2 regions of the Yersinia sp. SCPM-O-B-9106 (C-191) genome follow, and region 1 is predicted to be linked to the other one. Evidence: predicted binding sites of a transcription regulator. Region 1 holds the regulator's gene; the other holds the start of a gene.

Region 1 (4,382 bases):
TTGGTGTCGTCAATGTGGCGATCAGATAGAGCGCAATCATACTGAAGGCATAACCGGCCAACAGCCACGGCAGTAGAGTGTTGCCTTTAATTCGACTCAATGCACTGCGACAAGCAAAACCCCCTAGCAGAAAGGCTAATGTTTGTGGAACATAACTCAAACCAATGGCATTCGGGCTATATCCCATATCACCTAAAATAAAAGGCGAGCCGGTTAACCAGGCGAAAAAACCGGCGCTGCATGCAGCAAACATCATTACGTTGCCGCTAAATACCGGAGATTTCAGCAATTGCCAGAAACTAATGGCACTTTTGCTTTTAAGCCCGTCATCCGAGGCCCCTTTTTTCCGTTCCTTAAGCAGTGCGGTCGGGATCAGCAGTAGCAATGTAATCGCCAATAAAACGACAAAAATTGACCGCCAACTGAAGTGGTTTAATAGCCACGCACCTAATAAAGGGGCTAGCGCAGGGGATAACGCCACTAAAGGCATTATGGTCGCAAACACCCGATTGACTTTGCTACTGTGGTATCTATCTACCACCAATGCTTGCCAGCTCACGGCTGCAGAACAGACTCCCACCGCCTGAATAAAACGCAGAACCAATAACTGTGCCGCTGTTTCAACCCATAAAATCCCCAAACAGCCGATGGCAAATAAACCCAACCCGACTAATAGCACAGGTTTACGGCCTAACTTATCGGAAACAGGCCCCCAGATAAGTTGAGCGATAGCGAAACCAGCGAGAAAGATACTGAGGCTGGCACTGATGGAGCCGGCAGAGGTGCGCAGCTCTTGTTGCATAGCGCCAAAGGCAGGCAAATACATGTCGGTGGCCAGGTACCCCAACATGCTCAAACCGGCCAGGTAGAACATGAAACTAGAAGTCGTTTTCATTTTTTGTGTCTCATTATAATTTTGCAGGCAAAACTCTTATCATGGAAATTCCATTGCGGGGGGCATTCTAGCGGCGAGCTATTCTGTTGTGAAACGGTAATATTTGCGCCATGCTATCAAAAAAATTGATAGTAAATATTCAGTCTAAGGGAAGTGCAGAATCATGTGGTCAGAATATTCATTGGATGTGGTCGATGCAGTTGCCCGCACCGGGAGTTTCAGCGCTGCTGCTCAAGAATTGCACCGCGTCCCGTCAGCGGTAAGTTATACCGTGCGCCAGTTGGAGGAATGGCTGGCCGTGCCGTTATTTGTACGGCGTCACCGGGATGTAGAATTGACGGAAGCGGGCAGGGTTTTTATCAAAGAAGCCCGAGATGTTATCAAAAAAATGAATGGCACGCGGCGACAGTGCCAGCAAGTGGCGAATGGGTGGCGTGGGCAACTCAATATCGTGATCGATAAAATCGTCAAACCTCAGCGGAGTCGCCGCTTAGTATTGGATTTTTATCGCCATTTTCCTGATATCGAACTGCGGGTACGCTATGAGGTATTTAATGGTGTCTGGGATGCACTGGCGGATGGCCAAGCTGAAATGGCCATTGGGGCGACTCGCGCCATTCCGGTTGGCGGGCGGTTTATCTTCCGCGACATGGGCTTTTTGACTTGGCATTGTGTGGTGAGCGTCAATCACCCCTTAGCCCACTTAACCGGTTCCCTTATTGATGACCAATTGCGGCCTTATCCCTCACTCTGTTTGGAGGATACCGCGCGAAATCTGCCGAAACGAGACACCTGGACCTTGGATAACCAACAGCGTTTAGTGGCACCCGATTGGGCGACGGGAATAGATTGCCTGTGTGCAGGATTATGTGTCGGAATGGTGCCCGCGCATATGGTGTCGCCCTTGATTGAACAAGGGAAACTGGTGGTATTAACCTTGGCCGAGCCACTTCCTGATAGCCCGTGTTGTTTGACGTGGGAGCAGAATAATCATTCGCCAGCTTTAGCATGGATGCTGGCGTATTTAGGTGACAGTGTCACACTTAATAATGAATGGCTAAAAGATGATAATGCCGTGATTGAGGACTGAACGCACAGCGTTAGCTGCCGGTAACATGAGGGCTACCGGCAGGTGAAGATTAACGGCGGTAATCGCGGTAGGGGCCATCAGCAACAGAGCGGCGCTCGACCAGCTTAGGGTGTACTTCAATCGTTTGTGGGTCTTCGCGTTTACTGACAATTCTGTCGAGCAACATGGCAAAAGCGGTTTCACCTAATCTCTCTTTTGGCTGATGAATAGTGGTTAGCGCCGGTGAGAAATACCGCGCATTGCGCACATTATCATAGCCGATCACCGAAATATCTTGTGGCACCCGCAGGCCCAATTCATCCGCCGCGCATATTGCCCCCATCGCCATAATATCGCCGCCACAGAATACGGCGGTCGGGCGGTGTTTTTGCGTCAGAATTTGGTGCATAGCTTTATAACCGGATTCTGGCTCAAAATCCCCCTGAACCACCCATTCGTCACGTAGCGGGATATTGGCCTCTTCCAGTGCTTTCAGGAAGCCCTGATGGCGACCACCACCGGTATTCCGTGATAACTGACCGGGAATAGCACCGATATCACGATGACCGCGCTCAATAAGATAACGGCCAGCTAAATAGCCACCTTCGAATGCATTATCAATAATCGAGTCAGTAAAATCGCCACGGGCGGTACCCCAGTCCATCACCACCATTGGAATATTGCGATAATCTTCTAACATCCCCAGCAATTGTTCAGGGTATTCAGAACACATCACCAATAATCCATCGACACGCTTTTGCGCCAGCATGGATAGATAGGCTTTTTGTTTATCAAGATTATTATGAGAGTTACATAAAATCAGGGTGTAACCTTTGCTATAACAACTATTTTCAACCGCTTCGATCACCTCAGCAAAATAGGGTGCTTCACTGGATGTTGCCAACAAACCAATTGATTTAGTGTGATTAACTTTCAAGCTGCGGGCCACAGCACTGGGCGAATAATGCAGCTCTTTAATGGCCGCCCACACAGCGGCTTTGGTATTTTCGGCGACGAAACGAGTTTTATTGATAACGTGCGAAACGGTGGTGGTGGACACACCCGCGTGTTTGGCCACATCTTTAATCGTTGCCATAAAAAGAATGACTCCTAAGCTCACCTGTTACAGCAGGTAAGTATTATGTTAATCGTTTGCCCGTATGACTCGAACACCGCTCAGACAGAAACACGATAGTAGGCTGGTAAGTTGAATCAGCAGGCTGTCTGAGAGGTTTTATTGGACGTTATGAGTCGGCATACAGTTATGAACTGCGAATTTTGGCTGATCTGGAGGAAAAGTGAAAGCGTTAATCAATGTTATAAAGTGCGTAATGAGCACAAGATTTTTTTTCTTAACTGTGGGAAAATGATTTAACGCACTAATTGTGTGCCTTTACCTTACTATACTTGAAGTATGACGAGTATAAAGATTAACCGGCTGAGGAGTTTTTATGGATACCAATCTGAAAATGTCGCTGATTACGACTGTTGGTGCGCTGGCAATGATTATTGTTTTTAGCTTCGTGGCGGTAATGAATTAATTAAACCGCTTGCCGGTATGAAGCCATTAGTAGGGCGGTTAACCCGCCCTTAATTATTTCTACTGATAATAACCACGTGTGTATCTTTCTGTTTGCGCGGTATCAGGCTAAATTTTTCTCAACGAAAGACCAATTCACTAAAGCCCAGAAGTTCTCCAGATATTTTGGTCGCGCATTACGATAATCAATATAGTAAGCGTGCTCCCATACATCCACCGTCAGCAGTGGTTTATCCGCAGTCGTCAGCGGTGTTGCCGCATTTGAGGTACTGACAATCGCCAGTGTGCCATCCGCTTTTTTGACCAGCCACGTCCAGCCTGCGCCAAAGTTTTTCACTGCCGCATCAGTAAATTGTGCTTTAAATTCAGCGAAAGAACCAAAGGATTGATTAATGGCATCGGCAACTTTGCCAGTAGGTTCGCCGCCACCATTTGGTGATAAACAGTGCCAGTAAAAGGTGTGGTTCCAGACTTGGGCTGCATTATTAAAGACACCGCCACTGGAGGTTTTAATAATCTCTTCCAAGGATTTACCCGCAAACTCAGTATCCTTAATCAGATTATTGAGGTTGACCACATAAGTGTTGTGGTGCTTGCCGTAATGGTACTCCAGCGTTTCTGCAGAAATGTGCGGTTCCAGTGCATTTTGTGCATAAGGTAATGCCGGTAATTCAAAAGACATCGCTCTCTCCTTTCGGGGTTGCTCAGGGTGTTTGCTCCTCAAATCCGATCTTTCGCAGTCGCTAAGATAGGGTGAGGGGCGGTTAAAATCGTAATTGTTGTATTTTTGTTGTGGGTATTAATCTTAACAACTTTCAACAGAAATGACAGAGATAACCATATCGTTTGATGGGGTATTGCGTAAAAACCATGCACTG
Region 2 (4,382 bases), 1.1 Mb from region 1:
GTATTGGCCGCCCACCAGAACAAGTATTAGAAATTTTGAAGTGATTTAATCAGTCGTTAAAAGATAATGATTGAACGAATGCGAGGCCGCTTATTCGTTCAATATCTATAATCCGAGGATCTCTTTCACAAAGGGGATGGTCAGTTTGCGCTGCGCAGTAATAGAGGCGCGATCAAGCTGATCCAGCGTCATAAACAGCGTACGCATTTCCCTGTCCAGGCGCTTTAGCAGAAAACGGCCGACATCTTCCGGTAATTCAAAACCCCGCAATTTGGCGCGTAATTGCAAAGCTTGCAATTTTTCATCATCAGACAAGGGCTGCAATTTATAGATTTGCCCCCAATCAAGCCGGGAAGCCAGGTCAGGTAAACCGAGATTCAACTGCCGCGGTGGGCGATCGCCGGTAATCAGTAAGCGGGTACGCCCTGTTTCTACAATGCGATTATAGAGATTAAATATCGCCATTTCCCACTGTTCATCACCCGCAATGCACTCAATATTATCAATACAAATCAGAGCCAATTGCTCCATGCCATCCAACACTTCCGGCACAAAATAAGCGCGTTTATCCAGCGGGACATAACCCACCGCCTCACCTTTTTGCGATAACTCAGCACAAGCAGCATGCAACAAATGACTGCGGCCACCGCCTTCGCGCGACCAGAAATAGATATAACTGCCATGAGACTGGTGAACAGCAGACTGGATCGCCGCTAATAGGGATGGGTTCTCCCCCGGATAAAAACTAGCAAAAGTTTCATCATCGGGAAGATAAAGTGGCAGTGAAAGCTGTGCCGGCGTATTCAGAAGCACCTCAACCAACAAAACGGGCGGGAAAACGTGACAAGTTTACCACAAAAACGGGCAACAGCATAAAAACCTGATCTGAGGCGAAAAACTGGCCGAACCGACAAACGCGGCTCGACCAGCAATCACTTTATTTCAGTGTCAGCTCTTCTTCCGTGGCCTCAATAATCTCTTCTTCAGTGCGGATCAAACTGATCACCTTGAACAACAGGCTCAGGCCGATGCCTACTACTGTTGCCAGCGCCATGCCTTTCAGTTCAGTTGCACCAATGTTCACTTTCGCGCCACTCACCCCAATAATTAGGATGACGGAGGTTAAGATCAAGTTTTGTGCTTTGTTGTAGTCCACTTTGGACTCGATCAACACACGGATACCTGACGCCGCAATAACACCGTATAGCAGCAGTGAAACACCGCCCATGACTGGCACTGGAACCGCCTGAATTGCCGCAGCCAATTTGCCAACACAAGAGAGCATTATCGCCAGAATCGCGGCACCACCAATCACCCACGTGCTGTAAACGCGGGTAATTGCCATAACCCCGATATTTTCACCATAAGTGGTATTCGGTGTGGAACCGAAGAAGCCGGAAATCACAGTCGAAATACCATTGGCAAACATTGAACGGTGCAGGCCGGGATCACGAATTAAATCCTTTTTCACAATATTCGCCGTTACCACCAAATGCCCAATATGCTCGGCAATCACCACCAATGCGGCGGGCAAGATGGTCAGAATGGCAAACCACTCAAAACGCGGGGTATAGAATGTCGGTAAAGCAAGCCAGTGGGCATCGCGAATAGGGGCCAAATCAACCACGCCCATCACAAATGACAAGGCATAGCCCGCCAACACACCAATCAGAATAGGGATAATGGCGAAGAAACCGCGAAATAGCACCGAGCCGAGGATGGTCACCCCCAAGGTCACCATTGAAATGATGATAGTGCTTGAATCGACGGTTACCCCCTCCGCAGGTAGTAGCCCAGCCATTCCCGCAGCTACGCCAGCCAATTCAAGGCCGATAACCGCAACAATCGCTCCCATCGCCGCAGGTGGGAATAGCACATTCAACCAACCGGTACCGGCTTTTTTCACAATCAGCGCCACCAGGCAGAACAGCACGCCGCACATGATAAAACCGCCCAAGGCGACTTCGTATCCCAATGGCAACAACAGTAATACCGGTGAAATAAAGGCAAAACTGGAACCCAAATAGGCCGGAATTTTTCCCTTACAAATGAATAAGTAAAGCAAGGTTCCGACACCGTTAAATAGCAGCACTGTTGCCGGATTAATTTTAAACAGAATAGGAACTAAAACAGTGGCACCAAACATCGCAAACAAGTGTTGGAAACTCAGGGGGATCGTCTGGAGCAGCGGTGGACGCTCGCTGACGCCAATGGTGCGACGGCTCATTTTCTCTATCCTCTAATGAAAGTTATAGGGTGTTGTGTTGAATGCTAAAAATTATTCAAAAAAAAGCCGACTATCGAGTCGGCTATCTAGAAGTTATTTGGTTCCGAAAATCTTATCACCGGCATCACCCAATCCTGGGATGATGTAGCCGTGCTCATTTAGGCCTTGATCGATGGAAGCAGTGTACAGCTCGACATCTGGATGAGCGGCCTCCAGTGCTTTAATACCTTCAGGTGCGGCAACCAACACCAACACTTTGATGCTCTTACAGCCAGCATTCTTAAGTAAATCAATGGTCGCAATCATTGAACCACCGGTTGCCAGCATCGGGTCAACCACCAGCGCCATGCGCTCATCAATATTTGACACCAGCTTCTGGAAGTAAGGTACTGGCTTCAGCGTTTCTTCATCACGATAAACCCCTACCACACTAATTCGCGCACTAGGGACATTTTCCAAGACCCCCTCCATCATGCCCAAACCGGCACGTAAAATGGGCACTACCGTGATTTTCTTACCTTTAATCTGTTCAATCTCAACCGGCCCATTCCACCCTTCGATGGTGACTTTTTCAGTTTCTAAATCGGCGGTTGCTACATAAGTCAGTAAACTTCCCACTTCAGACGCTAACTCGCGAAAACGCTTTGTACTGATATCATTCTCACGCATCAAACCAAGTTTATGTTTTACTAGCGGGTGTTTCACCTCAACGATCTTCATTATTTTTCTCCTGGTTAGGCGACTGGCGGCCAAAAAAATCGCGAGATTATACCGCCTTTTTTTTTGAACACCACAATGAATAGCCTGATTCAGATCAATAGAAAACCATTATTAAGTCAAGTAAGCTAAAAATCAGCGTGATATCACAAGCCACTCGCAAACGTTTGCCTGCGCTGTTAGAATTGTCGCGTTTTCTTCCAAAGCTCAACCACGGGGACCTCGCAGTGACCAACAAAACCTCTCTCAGCTATAAAGACGCAGGTGTAGATATTGATGCCGGCAATGACCTTGTTGATCGCATAAAAGGTGTGGTTAAACAAACTCGTCGCCCAGAAGTGATGGGGGGATTGGGCGGGTTCGGTGCCCTGTGCGCTTTGCCACAAAAATACCGTGAACCTATTCTGGTTTCAGGCACTGACGGCGTCGGCACCAAGCTGCGTCTGGCGATGGATCTGAAACGCCACGATACCATCGGTATCGATTTGGTCGCCATGTGTGTTAACGACTTGGTGGTCCAAGGTGCTGAGCCACTGTTTTTCCTTGACTACTTTGCGACTGGTAAACTGGATGTGGATACTGCCGCCAGTGTGATTACCGGGATTGCCGAAGGGTGCAAACAGTCAGGTTGTGCACTGGTTGGGGGCGAAACCGCCGAAATGCCGGGGATGTACCACGGCGAAGATTATGACGTAGCAGGCTTTTGTGTCGGCGTGGTCGAAAAATCTGAAATCATCGACGGCAGTAAAGTCGCGCCGGGCGATGCTCTGGTGGCTTTAGGTGCCAGCGGCCCGCATTCTAATGGCTATTCACTGGTGCGTAAAATTCTGGAAGTCAGCAATACTGACCCAGAACAGACTCAATTAGACGGTAAATCTCTGGCCGACCATTTGCTGGAACCGACCAAAATCTATGTAAAATCCATTCTTAGCTTGATTGAGCAACTTGATATCCATGCAATTGCTCACTTGACCGGTGGCGGCTTCTGGGAAAATATCCCACGCGTATTACCACAAGGAACTCAAGCGGTTATTAATGAAAATAGCTGGCAGTGGCCCGCAGTATTTAGCTGGTTGCAAGAGGCCGGTAATGTTAGCCGCCACGAAATGTACCGCACATTTAACTGCGGCGTCGGCATGGTTGTTGCCTTACCTGCGGAACTGGCAGATAAAGCGGTTGAGTTGCTGACAGCCTCTGGCGAAAAAGCTTGGAAAATTGGTGTCATTGCGGCGGCGGCAGATGGTGTAGAGCAAGTTATTATCAATCCATAACATCGCCAACACCCCTGCAGCTTCAAGTCCGAAGGGTCTTATGAAAAAAATAGTGGTTTTGGTCTCGGGCCAAGGCAGTAATTTGCAGGCACTGATAGACGCCCAGCAGCAAGGGCGTATTTCAGGCGAGATTAGTGCTGTCTTCAGTAATAATCTGCAAGCTTATG

The links. The regulator PurR, encoded in region 1, represses purine synthesis genes. The targets are predictions, from matches to a motif close to CANGCAAACGTTTGCNTG.
Region 2: the regulator PurR is predicted to act here: its motif matches at 3,101-3,118, upstream of purM (phosphoribosylformylglycinamidine cyclo-ligase).

The regions. Positions count from the first base shown of each region.
Region 1 is NZ_CP110791.1:2,317,222-2,321,603, reverse strand. It holds gene punC (purine nucleoside transporter PunC) at 1-895, opposite strand, end outside; gene punR (DNA-binding transcriptional activator PunR) at 1,059-1,985, shown strand; gene purR (HTH-type transcriptional repressor PurR) at 2,035-3,060, opposite strand; gene OP863_RS10640 (YnhF family membrane protein) at 3,416-3,505, shown strand; gene sodB (superoxide dismutase [Fe]) at 3,608-4,186, opposite strand.
Region 2 is NZ_CP110791.1:1,229,401-1,233,782, reverse strand. It holds gene arsC (arsenate reductase (glutaredoxin)) at 1-44, shown strand, start outside; gene hda (DnaA inactivator Hda) at 106-813, opposite strand; gene uraA (uracil permease) at 938-2,227, opposite strand; gene upp (uracil phosphoribosyltransferase) at 2,321-2,947, opposite strand; gene purM (phosphoribosylformylglycinamidine cyclo-ligase) at 3,172-4,215, shown strand; gene purN (phosphoribosylglycinamide formyltransferase) at 4,256-4,382, shown strand, end outside.